DNA from 4 places in the Kitasatospora sp. NPDC127121 genome. Region 3 is predicted to be linked to each of the others. Evidence: riboswitches for the same ligand, from Rfam matches in the RefSeq annotation. Region 3 holds a riboswitch; each other region holds the start of a gene.
The links. A riboswitch is a leader RNA that binds a small molecule or an ion and turns the genes downstream of it on or off. The one in region 3 is predicted to bind cyclic di-AMP.
Positions count from the first base shown of each region.

Region 1: it holds a riboswitch for cyclic di-AMP, as region 3 does, so the genes downstream of both, ACFVHI_RS07100 (NlpC/P60 family protein) here and ACFVHI_RS34540 (transglycosylase family protein) in region 3, are expected to answer to the same signal.
Region 2: it holds a riboswitch for cyclic di-AMP, as region 3 does, so the genes downstream of both, ACFVHI_RS32540 (transglycosylase family protein) here and ACFVHI_RS34540 (transglycosylase family protein) in region 3, are expected to answer to the same signal.
Region 4: it holds a riboswitch for cyclic di-AMP, as region 3 does, so the genes downstream of both, ACFVHI_RS04015 (M23 family metallopeptidase) here and ACFVHI_RS34540 (transglycosylase family protein) in region 3, are expected to answer to the same signal.

Region 1 covers NZ_JBHXTQ010000008.1:36,796-40,998, forward strand. The annotation lists gene ACFVHI_RS07095 (C40 family peptidase) at 1-171, opposite strand, end outside; gene ACFVHI_RS07100 (NlpC/P60 family protein) at 399-1,544, opposite strand; cyclic di-AMP (ydaO/yuaA leader) riboswitch at 1,555-1,704, opposite strand; gene ACFVHI_RS07105 (NlpC/P60 family protein) at 2,043-3,077, opposite strand; gene ACFVHI_RS07110 (NYN domain-containing protein) at 3,278-4,203, opposite strand, start outside.
Region 2 covers NZ_JBHXTQ010000095.1:14,014-18,216, forward strand. The annotation lists gene ACFVHI_RS32535 (hypothetical protein) at 531-1,508, shown strand; cyclic di-AMP (ydaO/yuaA leader) riboswitch at 1,939-2,099, shown strand; gene ACFVHI_RS32540 (transglycosylase family protein) at 2,086-3,477, shown strand; gene ACFVHI_RS32545 (hypothetical protein) at 3,693-3,893, shown strand; gene ACFVHI_RS32550 (LacI family DNA-binding transcriptional regulator) at 3,965-4,203, opposite strand, start outside.
Region 3 covers NZ_JBHXTQ010000113.1:6,947-11,149, reverse strand. The annotation lists gene ACFVHI_RS34545 (cytochrome P450) at 12-1,304, shown strand; cyclic di-AMP (ydaO/yuaA leader) riboswitch at 1,515-1,682, shown strand; gene ACFVHI_RS34540 (transglycosylase family protein) at 1,688-2,605, shown strand; gene eno (phosphopyruvate hydratase) at 2,873-4,159, shown strand.
Region 4 covers NZ_JBHXTQ010000003.1:171,199-175,401, forward strand. The annotation lists gene ACFVHI_RS04005 (TetR/AcrR family transcriptional regulator) at 102-671, opposite strand; gene ACFVHI_RS04010 (alpha/beta fold hydrolase) at 788-1,669, opposite strand; cyclic di-AMP (ydaO/yuaA leader) riboswitch at 1,958-2,116, shown strand; gene ACFVHI_RS04015 (M23 family metallopeptidase) at 2,129-2,962, shown strand; gene ACFVHI_RS04020 (hypothetical protein) at 3,024-4,034, opposite strand; gene ACFVHI_RS04025 (GNAT family N-acetyltransferase) at 4,077-4,203, shown strand, end outside.

The DNA.
Region 1 (4,203 bases), on a different contig from region 3:
CTCGCCGTAGAGCTGTTCCACCTGCGCCTTGACGTCCTTGCGGGTGGGCGTGTCCGGCACGGCGGGGGCGGCCTGGGCGCTGCCGCCCGCCGTCACGCCCAGGGCGGTGGTGGCGGCCGCGGTCAGCACCAGCGCACGGGCGAGCAGTTGGGGACGACGGTGCACGGGCATGGCGGCAGCGGCTCCGATCCGGCGGTGGGGCCCCGCCGCCGCACCAACGCGGGCGGCCCTGGAAGCGGAGTCCGGTGGCAGACGTTAGCGAGTCCGGGCAACCGAGTCCAAACCCCTGCCAACCCGAATATTTGACCCGTAATCGGACATCAGTCCGAGGCGCCGGAAAAGCCGCAGGCCCGGCCTTCCGTGGTGGAAGGCCGGGCCTGGGAGGGCCTGCGCGGGGATCAGACCCGCACGATGGAGGTCAGCGGCATGTTGCCGACCGCCTCGTAGCGGACCGACGCGCCGGGCTTGGGCGCGTGCAGCACCTGGCCGTTGCCGGCGTAGATGCCGACGTGGTGGGCGTCCCCGTAGAAGATCAGCAGGTCGCCGGGCTGGGCCTGGGAGAGGTCGGTGCCGATCCGGGTACCGGCGTGGGCCTGCTCCTGCGAGGTGCGCGGCAGCGCCACGTCGACCTGGTTGAACGCCCAGACCATCAGGCCCGAGCAGTCGAAGGAGCCGGGGCCGGAGGCGCCGTAGACGTACGGGCTGCCGATCTTGGAGGCGGCGATGGACAGCGCCGCGGCGCCGCGCGAGCTGCCGGCGCTCGGCTTGGTGACCGGCGCGGCGGGGGCCTGCGACGCGCTCAGGTCGGTGCGGCTGTTGTCGCGGGAGGAGCGGTCGGCGGCCTGCTGGGCCGCCGCCTGCTGCTGGGCGGCCTTCGCGGCGGCGTCGGCCTTCGCCTTGGCCTCGGCGGCGGCCTTCTCCTCGGCCGCGCGGATCGCCTGGCGCTCCTGCTCGGACAGGGTGTTGAAGAGGTCCTGCGCGGCCTTGAGCTTGCCCTGGACCTCGTCCTTGGCGCTCTTCAGCTGCTGGGTGGTGGTCTCCATCTCGGCGAGCTTGCCCTGGGCCTCGGAGCGCACCTGGTCGAGCTTGCGCTGCTCGTCCTGGAGCTGCTTGAGCTGGCCCTTCTGGGTGCCGCCGGCCTGGTTCAGCGTGTCGGCCTGGCTCAGGAAGGTGTCCGGGCTGGCGGAGAACATCAGCTGGACGGTCTGCGATATGCCGCCGTTGCGGTACTGCTCGCCGGCGATCTCGGCCAGGCCGCCCTGAAGGTCGGTCACCTGCCCCTGCTGCCGCGCCACCTGGTCCTGGAGGTCGGTGACCTGCTTCTGCAGCTGCTGCTGCTTCTCCTGGGCGGCGTTGAGCTTCTCGGTCGCGACCTCGGCCTGCTCGTTGAGCTGGTCGACCTGCTCCTTGACCTGGTCCTTGGTCGGCTGCGGGTCGGCGTGGGCGCCGGACTGCGCGGACAGCGCGACGGCCGCGGCGGCGAAGCCGGTCATGATCGAGACCCGGGTGCGACTAGCGGGCTTGGGACGACGATGGGACGCCACGAAGGCGGACTCCTTCTTCCTACGCCGTCTACCGGGTGAGCTGACGGGTTCGGGCCGGAAGCGTGCCCTACGACGCCTCACGGCCGTTCCACCGGCCGACCTGGCGCCGATTCACCCCGGAGGAACGTGGTTCCCCGGCTCCGTTCGACAGCACCCCCGACTGCTGGGCTCCCCGTCGGGCAGGCACTGGGCCCGCCCCGCTGCGTCACGAACTCGACGGAAACCACCGCCGTCACCCTGGCTGGGCGATCGGGAGTGCGGTGGTTCGGGGCACGACCCTAGTAACTGAACCGTGATCCGTTCAAATCCTTGTCAGAAAAAAGACGGAAGAAGACCAAAGTTCTTTTGTGAATATGACACATAGTGATCACCGTCGTACGCAAAGCTGATCAGTCTTCACCGGGGACTCGCGCGGCGGACAAAACCCGAACGCCACCCCCGGTCGGGGGGTGGCGTGGATCACAGGCCCGGACGGGGCCCTTCGGGCGTGTCGGGCCGTCAGACCCGGCGGATCGTGTTGATCGGCATCGCGTCGACCTTCATCACCCTCACCACGTCGCCGGTGTGCGGCGCGTGCACCACCATGCCGTTGCCGATGTACATCCCGACGTGGTGCCGGTCGGGGCCGTAGATGACCAGGTCGCCCGGCTGGGCCTGGTCCAGCGTGACCTTGGTGCCGACGTTGCCCTGCTCCTGCGAGGTACGCGGCAGCGAGACGCCGGCCTGACCGTACGCCCAGACCATCAGGCCCGAGCAGTCGAAGGTGGTCGAGCCGGTGGCACCCCACACGTACGGCGAGCCCTGCTTGCTCATCGCCTTGGCGACGGCCACGCCCGCGTAGCCGCCGGCCTGCGGGAGGCTGCCGAGGTCGGCGCGGTCGCTGCCGCGCGAGGCGCGGTCGTCCTGCTGCTGCTGGGCCCGCAGCGCGGCGCGGTCGGAGGCGCTGAGCGAGTTCAGCAGGTCCTGCGCGGCCTTGAGCTTCTGGTTGACGTCCGTCTTGGCCTGGTTCAGGTCCTTGGTGGTGGAGTCGAGCGAGGCCAGGACGGCGGCGGCCTCGGACTTCTCCTGGTCCAGCCGGCGCTGCTGGTCCAGCAGCCCCTTGAGCGCCTCGGACTCGCTGGCGCTGGCCTGCTGGGCGCTGGACGCCTTCTCCAGGTAGCCGGACGGGTCCGAGGAGAGCATCAGCTGGACGGACGGGTCGATGCCGCCGGTGCGGTACTGCTCGCCCGCCACGCCGGCCAGGCCGGTCTGGAGCTGGGTCATCTCGTCCTGGCTGCGGGCCACCTTGTCCTGCAGTTGGTCGGACTGCTTGCGGAGCTGGTCGGCCCGCTCCTTGGCGCCGTTGTACTTCTCCGCCGCCTGCTCCTGGTCCTGCTGGAGCTGGTCGATCTGCGCCTTGACGTCGCTCTTGCTGGGCTGGGGCGCGGCGTGCGCGGCGACCTGCGCGGAGAGGGCGACCGCGGTCGCCGCGGCAGCGGTGAGCACGGAGACCCGGGCACGGCTCGGCTGCTTGGGACGGCGGTGGGAGGCCAAGGGAATTGCTCCTTCTTCCATCGGCCTCACCCGATCAGGTGAGAATCCGGAAAATAGGTTTGACGCCACACCCTAGGGAAGATCCACGGGTTTTGCCACTCCCCCGAAGGCGTGAACTCCACTTCCCCCGCAGGCTTCACCGGATGTGCACACCGCCGCAAACCGGGCGCTGACCAGGCGTCATTCCGTCGCGGCAGCCGTCAGGGCCGCGCCAGCCGGTTCAGCAGCAGAACGGAGGCCACGGGGCGCGCGCCCGCCTTCCGCACGCCCTCCGCGACCTCCCGGTCGGTGGACACCACCACCACCGGACGCCCCTGCGGCTCGGCCCGCACCAGACGGCGGATCAGCTCGTCCGCGGTCTCGCCGGTCCGGCTGAACCGCACCCGCACCCCCCGCGGTGGCGCCATGATCACCGGAACGTCCAGGTCCTGCCCGTCGAACACGCAGGTGACCTCCGCCTGCGTGCGCTGGGCCAGCATCGCCAGCCCGCCCAGCAGCCGGATCCGCTGCTGCTCCAGCGGAAGCGTCGGATAGCCCGTCTTGGTCACGTTGTAGCCGTCCACCACCAGGTGCACCTGCGGGATCGCCAGCAGCTGGTCCAGCAGCGCCGGATCGTCGTCGGCCAGACCGCGCCGGGCCACGTCGTGCGGCGAGGCCGCCCCCGGCACCACCGCCTCCACCAGGTCCCCCGGCCGGATCTGGGAGACCGGCAGCGCCAGCTCCCGCTGGAGCCCCTGCGCCGACTGCAGCACCGTGTCCAGCAGCAGCCGCAGCCGCATGTCCTCGACGCTGCGGCCCTCGCGGGCCGACCGGCGGCCCTGCTCGGCCGCCGTCTCCAGCTCGCCGACCCGGTGCCGCAGCCGCCGCGCCTCGGACTCCGCGGCGCCGCGCTCGACGGCCGCCTGCGCCCTCGCGGCCTCCAGCTCGGCGGTCAGCCGCCTGGTCTCGGCCTGCGCCCGGCGGGTGTCGCTCTCCAGCGAGCGCACCTTCTTCCGCAGCGACTCGGCCTCCCGGCGGACGTCCTCGGACTCCGCACGCTGCCGCTCCAGGTCCGCCCGGGCGGCGGACCGCAGCTCGGCGAGCTCCGCCTGCAGCTTCTCCACCAGCCGGGTGGCCTCGGCGGCCG
Region 2 (4,203 bases), on a different contig from region 3:
CGTCCAGCGCGGCGCTCCCGGCACCCGCCGAACGAACGGACCGGCCCCGTACCGGCCCGGCACAACGCCTCACTTGACGCGATGATAGCTGCTGTGCACGTGCATCAGCACGGGACATTGCAGGTGCACGAGGCCTTTCACCGGCAGTTCCGAACTCTTCACGGGCCCTTCTCCTGACGGTACGTAAACGGACATAGCCGAGTGAATCGCCAGATTCTCGATAACCGGCCGTGAGCGGTTCCCCGCTGAATGTTGATCTTCAGACGCCCGGAGTCGCGCTGCCGTGACGCTCCGTCAGGCGACCTCCCGGCTGTGAGACATCTCACGCGCCACACAGGCAACTCGACGCCCCGTCGGACACGTCAGGGCTACGAGCGGTGATCGCTCGAAGGCTGGGTGAGATATGTCCGGATTGCGGGCAAACCGCCCGGACGGACACGGCGGGAACGCGGCGCACCCGCCATGACCACGTGAAACTCGAACGGCAGCCGAATGCAGGCCTGACGGGCCGATGTCCTACGATCTCCGGCATGAGCACCGCAGCCATCCCGGGCGCGCCACTGCCCGTCCGCACTCCAGGCTCCCGTGCGCGGGGGCGCCACCGCCGCCCCGAGCGCCCCGAGATCCCGGCCGGCTCCCCGGCCCTGGTGCTCGCCGTGCCCGCGACCGCCGGGCCCGAGTCCCGCTCGGTCGTCGAGGAGCTGCTGTCGATCGTCCGCAGCGAGCAGAGCGGCATCCAGACCGCCGTCGGCTACCTCCCGGGCGAAGCCGCCCAGGGGGTCGACAGTGACGACCGCACCGTCGCCGAACTGCTGGCCATGGCCGCCGAGGCGGGCCTGCCCGCGCCGGTCCTGGTGCCGCTGGTACCCGGCCCGCACGGATTCCTGACCGAACTTCACGCCCTCGCCGCGGAGTACGGAGCCCCCGTCACCGACGTGCTCGGCCCGCACCCGCTGCTCGCCGAGGCCGTGCACGTGCGCCTGTCCGAGGCCGGCCTGGCACGCGCCGACCGGGCCCGGCTGTTCGCCATCGCGACCGCCGCGGACGGCGTCGTGCTGACCACCGTCGGCGGCGAGGAGGCCGCTGCCGCGGCCGGCATCACCGGTGTCCTGCTGGCGGCCCGGCTGGCCGTCCCGGTCGTGCCCGCCGCGCTCGACGTGCCGGGCTCGGTCGCCGCGGCCGTCAACCACCTCAAGGAGACCGGCTCCCAGCGCCCGGCGCTGGCCCCGCTGGTGATCGGGCCGGAGGCCGACTCCGAACTGCTCGCCACGGCCGCCGAGGAGACCGGCTGCCCGTCCGCGGCGCCGCTGGGCGCCTACCCGACGGTCGGCCAGCTGATCGCCGCCACCTACCTGGCCGCGCTGCCGGCACCCTCCCCCGAGGCCCTGGCGCAGGCCGAGGCCGAGGCGGCGGAGACCGCCGAGGGCGCGCACGCCGACCACTCCGGCCGGGGCGGTCACGCCGCCCACGCCGCTCGCACCGCCACCGAGGAGTCGGCCGGCCAGTAGCGGTCACCGCACTCGTGAAGGGCCCGGAACGGCTACGTTCCGGGCCCTTCCTGCTTGTCCCGTAAGGGAGTTAAAGGGCGAATAGGTGCGATGTCCGTTCTATCCGCATTTGTTCGCCGTCGCTCGATCCATCCCCCGACGGCCACAGTGTGGACGCACCTCCTTCTCGGCGGGCGGCCCCCGTGGGACCCGACCCGCCGTCACCCGCCTCCTGAAGCACAGACAGTTGTGCACGCCCTTCGCGGCATTGCCGGAAATCGGCCATTTTCGATCATGGCGAGCGAGGGGAACGACCGTTCTCGCCAAACCGTGATGCACGTCACAGGTGTTTGCAGTTTGAACTTAAGTCTGCTTAACGTGCTCCCCGTTCGTGGCCACACGAACCCAGTTCATCCGCGACGCCGAGTCCTGCCGTCGGATGTCCTGGCAGCGCGAAAACGCACCACGGCAGGAGCGGGGGACCCACAGGTAAGTCGCCCCGGACCGTTCCCCGGAACGATCCAGGGCTAGGGGTGAAGCCGCGCCCACAGCGCGGCCGGGCAACTCCAGCCCGAATCCGACAGCTCACCTCGCAGGCGTGGGAGAGGACTGCGTCTTCATGCTGCCCACCAACGGCACCCGTCTGTCCAGTCGTACCCGACGCGTGATCGCCGCCATCGGCGTCGCGGGCGTCGGCCTCACCATCCCCTGCCTCACCTCCGGCACCGCCTCCGCCGCCTCCGTCGCCACCTGGGACAAGGTCGCCCAGTGCGAGAGCACCGGCAACTGGAGCATCAACACCGGCAACGGCTTCTACGGCGGCCTGCAGTTCACCTCCAGCACCTGGGCCGCCTTCGGCGGCACCGCGTACGCCCCCCAGGCCAACCAGGCCACCAAGGACCAGCAGATCGCCGTCGCCGAGAAGGTCCTCGCCTCGCAGGGCCCCGGCGCCTGGCCGGTGTGCTCGGTCCAGGCCGGCCTGACCAAGGGCGGCGCCGCGGCTGCCGTCGACACCTCGGCCGGCTCGACCACCGGCTCGGCTGCCAGCTCGACCGCCACCAAGCCCGCCGCGAAGCCGGCCACCCCGGCCGCCAAGCCCGCGCAGAGCCAGGCCCCGGCCACCCCGGCCGCGAAGCCCGCCAAGCCGGCCGCACCGGCCCAGGACCAGGCACAGGCCCCCGCCGACTCCGCCAACGGCACCTCGGCGCAGAAGGGCCAGAACCAGGCCCAGAACAGCGCCCAGCCCCAGGGCGACGACTACACCGTCGCCTCCGGCGACTGGCTGTCCTCGATCGCCGACAAGCACAACCTCCAAGGCGGCTGGCAGCGGCTGTACGAGCTCAACCGCGGCACCCTGACCGAGGGTCCGGACACCATCTACCCGGGCCAGCGCCTCTCGTTCAAGGACGGCGGCCAGGCCCAGCAGTCGGCTCAGACCGACCAGTCCGGCTCGGACTTCACCTGGTTCGACCGCTCGCAGAAGTCCGGCCAGACCTCCAACGGCGCCGCCGTGAACGCCAAGCCGACCGCCCAGCCGCAGGCCCCGGCCCCGACCTCGACCCCGGCCGCCAAGCCGGCTTCCAAGCCGGCCGCCCAGGCGCAGACCCCCGCTCAGGCCCCGGCCGCCACCGGCAGCATGGCCGCCGCGGTCTCCTTCGCCCAGTCGAAGGTCGGCCAGGCGTACGTCTACGGCGGTACCGGCAACGGCGGTTGGGACTGCTCCGGCCTGACCCAGGCCGCGCTGCGCGCCGCGGGTGTCTCCGTCCCGCGCGTCGCCGCCGACCAGGCCGCCGCCAGCACCCGCGTCTCGCTGGACAGCCTGCAGGCGGGCGACCTGCTGTTCTGGTCCAACAACGGCCAGAACTCCGGCGTCTACCACGTCGCGATCTACATCGGCGGCGGCCAGTACGTCGAGGCCGCCAACCCGAGCTCGGGCGTGCGCCTGCAGACCGTCGCCAACTGGGCGCCGGACTTCGCCGGCCGGGTCTGAGCACGACCCGCGGGTGACAGCTGACAACTGACGGCTGACAGATAACAGATAACAGATTTCATCATCTGTTATCTGTCAGCCGCCGCCCGCCCCGGCGGTCGCCCGGCGCCGTAGGAAGGCCGCCGGCAGGCCGCCGGGCAGGACCGCCCGGGGCCATGGTCAAAGCCCGCCCCCAGCGGGCATGCTGCTGCTCCGGCACCCGAGGAGGAGTCACCATGGCCCAGGTCACCGTCACACTCGACGCCAACCTCGCGATCGACGCGATGATGCTCTCCGGCACCAAGAACCCGCAGGACGCCGTCGAACTCGTCCTGCGCGACTACCTGGCCCGCGGCCGCCGCACCGAGACCCGCACCGGCGACGCCACCGACGGCCAACGGCTCACCGAGAGCCGCCCCACGGACCACGAGGGCTGACCCGGCACCCGGGCGGCACGCAACGGGCCCCGGAGAGCAACAGCTCTCCGGGGCCCGTCCGTTGACCGTCCTCAGCGCGCGCAGGCCCCCGTGGAGCCACGCATGACCAGCTCCGGCTGGAACATGAACTCCCCGCGCTGGACCGCGTTCCCGCCGACCTCCTCCAGCAGCGCGTCCACCGCCGCGGTCGCCATCGCCTCGACCGGCTGGCGGATCGTGGTCAGCGGCGGCTCGGTGAAGGCGATCAGCGGCGAGTCGTCGAAGCCGACCACCGAGACGTCGTGCGGCACCGACAGTCCACGCTGCCGCA
Region 3 (4,203 bases):
ACGGTCGACGCATGCCAGTGCAGCCCGACCCCGCCGCCCCGCAGCTCTTCACCTGGGAGTTCGCCACCGATCCGTACCCCGCCTACGCCTGGTTGCGCGAGCACGCCCCGGTGCACCGCACGACGCTGCCGAGCGGGGTGGAGGCCTGGTTGGTGACCCGCTACGCGGACGCGCGGCAGGCGCTGGCGGACAGCAGGCTGTCGAAGAACCCGGCGCACCACAGCGAGCAGGCGCACCGCACCGGGCGGGTGGGAATTCCGGGGGAGCGCCAGGCGGACTTGATGACGCATCTGCTGAACATCGACCCGCCGGACCACACCCGGCTGCGCCGGCTGGTGTCGAAGGCGTTCACGCCGCGCCGGGTGGCGGAGTTCGAGCCGCGGGTGCAGCAACTCACGGACCGGCTGATCGACGGCTTCGCGCAGCGCGGTTCGGCGGACCTGATCCACGAGTTCGCGTTCCCGCTCCCCATCTACGCGATCTGCGACCTGCTGGGCGTCCCGGCCGAGGACCAGGACGACTTCCGGGACTGGGCCGGGATGATGATCCGGCACGGCGGCGGCCAACGCGGCGGCGTGGGGCGGGCGGTGAAGCGGATGCGGGCGTACCTGCTGGAGCTGATCCACCGCAAGCGGGCGGATCCGGGCGAGGACCTGATCTCGGGCCTGATCCGGGCGAGCGACCACGGCGAGCACCTGAACGAGAACGAGGCCGCCGCGATGGCGTTCATCCTCCTGTTCGCGGGGTTCGAGACGACCGTCAACCTGATCGGCAACGGCACGTACGCGCTGCTGCGCAACCCGGAGCAGCGCAGGCTGCTGCAGGAGTCGGTGGTGCGCGGCGAGACGGCGCTGCTGGACACCGGGATCGAGGAACTCCTGCGCTACGACGGGCCGGTGGAGATGGCGACGTGGCGCTTCGCGACGCGGCCGCTGTCGATCGGCGGGGTGGACATCCCGGTGGGCGATCCGGTGCTGGTGGTGCTGGCCGCGGCGGATCGCGATCCGGCCAGGTTCGCGGACGAGAACACCCTGGACCTGGCCCGCACGGACAATCCGCACCTGGGTTTCGGCCACGGGATCCACTACTGCATCGGCGCTCCGCTGGCCCGCCTGGAGGGGCGGAGCGCACTGACCACGCTGCTTTCCCGGCTGCCGGACCTGCGGCTCGCGGAAAACCCGGAGAACCTGCGCTGGCGGGGCGGCCTGATCATGCGTGGCCTGCGGGAACTCCCGGTCGAATTCACTCCGGAGGACCGCTCTCCGCACGCGCCGGTCACGCCGGCCGACGCTCCGACACGCTGACGGCACGTCTCCAGCTCGTCGTGGAGCCAGGTCTGAACCCGCATTAATCCGGACATACCGCCGCCGTTGGTAGGCGATTGACCACGCGCCGTAATTTGTGTGTGATATCGGTGATATGAGCTTGTTATTGGTCTGATGATCTGTCTACTCTCCCTGGAGTTCGCAGCTGCGGACCTCGTGCGCGGAACGCCGAATCCTGCCCGCCGCGTCACGGGAAACCGACCAGACCCTGGGCAGGGGCGGGGGAACCAGGTTTGTTGCCGTTCCCCAACGGCTTGGGGTGAAGCCGCCCGAGCGGAATCGTTTCCGCTTTCGGCGGCCGGGCCACCTCCCGGTCCGAACCCGACAGCTCACCTCGCAGGCGTGCGGAGAGGGACCTCGTCATGCTGTTCGTTGGAACTGGCCGCCACCGTCGTCGCACCCAGACCGAGAAGGCCATCGCCGTCGCCGGTGTGGCCGGCGTCGGACTCGCGATGCCGCTCCTCACCGCCACCGGCGCCTCCGCCGCCCCGGCCTCCACCTGGGACGCCGTCGCCCAGTGCGAGAGCGGCGGCAACTGGAGCATCAACACCGGCAACGGCTTCTCCGGCGGCCTGCAGTTCACGTCCAGCACCTGGAAGGCGTACGGCGGCACCTCCTACGCCCCGCAGGCCAACCAGGCCAGCAAGGCACAGCAGATCTCGGTCGCCGAGAAGGTGCTGGCCTCGCAGGGCCCGGGCGCCTGGCCCGTCTGCTCCCAGAAGGCCGGTCTGAGCAAGGGCGGCGCCCCGGCCTCCGTGGACACCTCCACGGATGCCAAGCCCGCCAAGCAGCCCGCCGCCAAGCCGACCCAGCAGGCGCAGACCCCGAAGCCCGCCCAGCAGCCGGTCCAGCAGGCCGCCCCGAAGCCGGCCGCCCAGCAGCCCGTCCAGCAGGCCCCGCAGCAGACGCAGCCGCAGACCCAGGGCTTCTCCGGCAAGGCCGGCTGGGACGCCGACGCGAAGGTGTACTGGTACCAGAACAACGGCGCCTGGTACTGGACCAGCCACCAGAGCGTCTACCAGCAGTACGCGGGCCAGCCCGCCGCCCAGCCGCAGTACGCGCCCCGCGCCGTGCAGCCCGCACAGTCCGCCCCGGCCGCGCAGCCCGCCGCCGCGCAGGGCGGTCACGACTACACCGTCCGGGCCGGCGACACGCTGTCGACGATCGCCGCCGCCCAGGGCGTGTCCGGCGGCTGGCAGTCGGTGTACGACGGCAACCGCGGCACCGTCGGCGGCAACCCCAACCTGATCATGCCCGGCCAGGTGCTGCACCTCGGCTGAGCGGCCCGGGCCCTGAGCGGCCCGCGCCCTGCGGGCGAAGGGGGACGGGCGCCGTCCCCCTTCGCCCGCATTCCCCCGTATTCGCCCGCTTCGATCGGGCAAGCAGGTGAACTACTGGTGGGTAGCCGGGCCACACGCTGAGACGGGACCGAGGCCAGCGCGGCCCCGGGGGCCGGGGCGGTTAGGCTCTGGTCGTAACGACTCCGCAATCGTCCCGCCGGCAGCACCCAACGTCAGCCGGACCCTGCTTCCGCAAGGAGATGCCTCGTGCCGTCCATCGATGTCGTCGTAGCCCGTGAGATTCTCGACTCGCGTGGCAACCCCACGGTCGAGGTCGAGGTCGGCCTCGACGACGGCAGCACCGGTCGTGCCGCTGTCCCGTCGGGTGCCTCCACCGGCGCCTTCGAGGCGCTGGAGCTGCGCGACGGTGACAAGAACCGCTACTTCGGCAAGGGCGTGGAGAAGGCCGTCCTGGCCGTCATCGAGCAGATCGGCCCGGAGCTCGTCGGCTACGACGCCACCGAGCAGCGCCTGATCGACCAGGCCATGCTCGACCTGGACGCCACCCCGGACAAGTCCTCGCTCGGCGCCAACGCGATCCTGGGCGTCTCGCTGGCCGTGGCGCACGCCGCCTCCGAGGCCAGCGACCTGCCGCTGTTCCGCTACCTGGGCGGCCCGAACGCGCACGTGCTGCCCGTTCCGATGATGAACATCCTCAACGGCGGTTCGCACGCGGACTCCAACGTCGACATCCAGGAGTTCATGATCGCCCCGATCGGCGCGGAGTCCTTCTCCGAGGCCGTCCGCTGGGGCGTCGAGGTCTACCACACCCTCAAGGGCGTGCTGAAGGAGCGCGGCCTGTCCACCGGCCTCGGCGACGAGGGCGGCTTCGCGCCGAACCTGGACAGCAACCGCGAGGCCCTGGACCTCATCACCGAGGCCATCCAGAAGGCCGGCTACGTGCCCGGCCGCGACATCGCGCTCGCCCTGGACGTCGCCGCGTCCGAGTTCTACGAGGACGGCGCCTACCAGTTCGAGGGCAAGGCCATCTCCGCCGCCGAGCTCATCGAGTACTACGCCGAGCTGGTCGACTCCTACCCGCTGGTCTCCATCGAGGACCCGCTGGACGAGTCGGACTGGGACGGCTGGAAGGCCATGACCGTCAAGCTGGGCGACAAGGTCCAGCTGGTCGGCGACGACCTGTTCGTCACCAACCCGGCCCGCCTGGCCAGGGGCATCGAGACCGGCACCGCCAACGCGCTGCTGGTGAAGGTGAACCAGATCGGCTCGCTGACCGAGACCCTGGACGCCGTCGAGCTGGCCCAGCGCAACGGCTACCGCTGCATGATGTCGCACCGCTCCGGCGAGACCGAGGACGTCACCATCGCCGACCTGGCCGTCGCCACCAACTGCGGCCAGATCAAGACCGGCGCCCCGGCCCGCTCCGAGCGCGTCGCCAAGTACAACCAGCTGCTGCGCATCGAGGAGATCCTCGACGACGCCGCCGAGTACGCCGGCCGCGGCGCCTTCCCGCGCTTCCGCTCCGCGGAGTAGCAAGCACAGCCGTTCCGCGGAATAGCAAGCACAGCCGCTCCGCG
Region 4 (4,203 bases), on a different contig from region 3:
CGGGTCCGACTTCCCGTGCACGCCTCACCCGGTGTGGTGGTGGTTCCGCCGTCGTGGGAGGCCGGGCGGGTCGTGCCGCGGTCGGTGCGGTGGCCGGCGTCTCAGGGGGTGGGCCAGGTGCGGAGGCCGGTGGTGAGGAGGGTGATGAGGCGGCTCTGGGTGGTGGCCAGGTCTTCGGCGAGCTGGAAGCCGCCGCCGATGGAGAGGGAGGCGAAGCCGTGGGCGACGGAGCGGACGGTGCGGGCGGCGTGGATCGCCTCCGCGCCGTCGAGGCCGTACTCCCGCAGGACGGCGATGATCACCCCGACGAGCCGGCCGGCCGCGCGGGTGAGGTCGTCGTCCGGCTGCGGGGCCTGGGGGAGGGCGTTGTAGCGGTGCGGGTGCTCGGTGGCGTACGCGTGGTAGGCGCGCAGCACGGTGGCGACGGCGTCGTCCCCGCTGCGGCCGACGGCGGCCTCGGCGAGCCGGTCGGCGAGTTCCTCGGTGACCCGGACGGCGATGAGCCGCCGCAGTTCGGTGAGGCCGCCGCTGACGTGCTTGTACAGCGACGGGGTGGCGACCCCGGCCCGGGCGGCGACGGCGGCCAGGGTGAGGGCGTCGGCGCCCTGCTCGTCGATGAGGGCGAGGGCGTGGTCGACGACCTGCTCGGGGGTGAGTCCTACTCGGGGCATGGTGTGGGCTCTCCGTCGGTGGAAGGCGTACGTGGCGGGGCGGGGCGGGGCGGGGCGTGGTGTGGCGGGGCGTGTGGGCGGGCGGGGCTGACGTGGGCGGACGGGGTGGGCGGGGCTCAGGCGAGTTCGGCGAGGAAGGGCAGCAGGGCGCCGGCGGTGGCCTGCGGGTTGTCGGCCATCGGGTAGTGCCCGGATCCGTCGATCATGACCTTCCGCGCGTTGAGCGCGGCGGCCTGCCGGTCGGCGACGGCCTCCGGCTTGGGGAAGTCGGGGTCCTTGCTGCCCATGATGACGAGCGAGGGGCAGCGGACGGCCGCGGTCCAGCCGACGGGCGCGGAGTCCCCGCCGACGTGTCCGCGGGTGGCGGTCTTGCGGCCGGGGGTGCGCATGGCGGCGACGAGTCCGGCCACGTACGTGTCGAAGTCGGCGGGCTTGGCGCCCGGGTAGGCCAGCTTGCGGTGGTAGAGGCCCCAGAAGGCGGGCGAGTGGACGGTCAGGGCGCCCATGGCGCGGAGGGCGCCGCGCATGAGGGCGCCGGGCGGGGTGTTCTCGACGAAGGCGTCGATCAGGGCGATGCCGGCGACCCGCTCCGGGGCGTCGCCGGCGGCCTTGACGACCGTCGCGCCGGTGTAGGAGTTGCCGACCAGGACGGCGCGGTCGATGCCGAGGTGGTCGAGTAGGGCGAGGACGTCGGTGGCGATGGCGGCGGGGGAGTAGTCGTCCCAGATGATCGAGGATTCGCCGAAGCCGCGCAGGTCCATGGTGATGACCCGGCGGCCGGCGGCGGCCAGCAGCGGGTGGAGGTGCCGGTAGGCGGCGCGGGTGTCGAGCATTCCGGGGAGCAGCACGACGGGGGCGCCGTCGCCCTGCCGGGTGTCGTCGTAGGCGAGGCGGCCGCCGGTGACGTCGAGGTACTGGGTGGTGGGGGCGTTGGTGGCGTTCATGGTGGGCCTCCGGGGGCTGCCGGTGCGGGGCTTCGGCGTGCTGCCGATAGCCATAAAGCTAAGGCTAATAGCCTTAGCCGTCAAGCCTTCGCACCCTGTGGAGCGGGGGAGGTCGGCGGTGAGTGCCTGAATGAAGGGCCGTCCGTTGACGTCCGATCACGTGAGGTGGCGTCAATGGTGTTCAAGCGTGCCCAAGGGGCTCAAGGGGGACAAAACGCCCTTCGCGTCCCAGAGTGCCCCGTCCGTCTCCGGTCGTCCCGGGCGAACGGCTTGGAATCAGGGCCTCCTAGGATTAACGTTTGATAACGCAGCGCGGTCCTCAACGCCGTACCCAGACGGCACCGTGCGCCGTCGCCTAATCCCGCCGACCGGCCTCCGGGCAGGTCAGGGAGCCGGGGAACCACGTTCCTTGGGGTGAATCGGCGGGGCTCCGGCCCGGCCGTAGGAGACCTTCCTGCTCCGAACCCGTCAGCTAACCCGGTAGGCGCGAAGGAAGGAAAGGAGCGCGCCTCCGTGGCGTCGACGCACACCCCGGCACACCCGGCCGGCCTCGCAGCAGGTACCCGGCTCCTCGACCACCCCGGCCCGGACGGCCCCGAGTACGCGGGCCCGGACGCCGAGACCAACCGGCACCGGATGCCGCGTCAGGTCCGTGGGACCTCCCCGTTGCTCGGCGTCACCGCCGTCGCCGCCACCCTGGGCGCCACCGGCTTCGCCTCCGCCACCCCGGCCGCCGCCCCCGCCATCGAGACCCCGGACGAAACCCCGGTCGCCCTCTCCGCCGACCCCGGCCTCGCGCTCGCCGCCCGCATCCAGCTGCAGGCCGACAGCCAGCGCACCGCCGCCGAGGAGGACGCCCGCGTCCAGGCCGCGAAGGAGGCGGAGGCCAAGGCCGCCGCGAAGGAGGCCGAGGCCAAGCGGGCCGCCGAGGAGGCCGAGCGGGCCAAGGCCGCCGCCCTCACCCTGCCGGTGCGCGACTACCACCTCACCGCCCACTACGGCCAGAGCGCCCGCTACTGGGCCCACCTGCACACCGGCCTGGACTTCGCCGCCGACACCGGCACCCCCGTCTACGCGGTCGGCCAGGGCACCATCACCTCGGCCGGCTGGTCCGGCTCGTACGGCTACCGGATCGTCGAGACCCTGCCCGACGGCACCGAGATCTGGTACTGCCACCTCTCCTCGATCATCAAGGGCTCCGGCAAGGTCGGCTCCGGCCAGCAGATCGGCAAGGTCGGCGCCACCGGCAACGTCACCGGCGCGCACCTGCACGTGGAGGTCCGCCCCGGTGGCGGCGCCCCCGTCGACCCGGAGACCTGGTTCCAGCAGCGCGGCCTCAACCCCTGACGCACCCGCGAAGCCCCGGCCGCCGGAACCGAAAGGCACCGGCGGCCGGGGCTTCGCCGCGTCACTCCTGCGCCTGGTCCGCCGCCGGGTCTTCCTGGTCCGCCGGGTCTTCCTGGTCCGCCGGGTCGGCCGGCCCCGCCGGGTGCGGGTCGGGCTCTTCCTGCGCCGGCCCCGCCAGCTCCTTCAGGCGGGCGTCGAACTCCTCTTGCGCCAGCCCCGCCAGATACGCGTCGATCTCCTCCTGCCCCGGCTCCGGCGCGAGGTCCGGGAACTCCTCCACCAGCAGTCGCGGCAGCCCGGGCACCGTCCACTCCCCGTACAGGTCGAGCGCGGCCTCCACCGCCGCCTCCTCGAACGCCCCGAAGTCCCCGGCCAGTTCGTCCGGCATCGGCCGCCCCAGCGCGGTCAGCTCGGTCAGGTTGCGGTAGCTGCGCCGCATCAGGCCCTGCTCCAGCAGCCGGCGCGCGCCGTCGGTGGCCATGCCGACCGAGATCACCCGGGTCGGGCTCCAGCCCTGCTCGTCCACCTCGTCCAGCCAGCCGGTCTGCGCCAGTGCGGCGAACCTGGCCAGCCGCTCCTCCTGCGCCAGCTCCCGGAAGCCGGTCAGCCACTCCCGCACCGCCTCCGGATCCGTGACGTCCGCCCCGTACGCGTGCAGCAGCAGCGCGTACAGCCGGGGCCAGGTCACCAGGTCGGCGCGGCGCAGCAGCCCGGCCGCGACCTCGCCCTGCCACTCGGCCTCGGCGTGCAGCCGCTCCTGGCGCTTGGCGTTGAGCCGCTTGGCGGCCCGCTGGTGGTCGGTCAGCAGCCGGACGGCGGCGCCGTACGCGAACGGGTCCGCCTCCGGTTCGGGTTGGACGTACAGGTAGAGCCGTTCGTACAGCAGGTGCTCCACCGCGTTCGAGGTCAGTTCGGGCCAGCCGTCGTGCATCCTGCCCTCGCCCAGCTCCAGCAGGGCCAGCACCGCGCGCAGCGGCGCTTCGGCCACCGGGGTGCGGTCCTCTTCCGCCGCCCAGGCGAGCAGGTCGGCGGCCCTGGTGCGCGGGGCGAGCCGCAGGTCTTCGTCGTTCATAGCTCGAACGGTAACCGCTGGCCGGGAGTAGGGTCGGCTGCCATGGTCCCCGTACGACTCACCGGCCCCCGGCTGGCCATCCGCGAGTATCACCACACCCCCGGCGACGTGGACGCGCTGCACGGGCTGTTCGGCGACCCGGAGGTCACCCGCTACCTCCCCTTCGAGC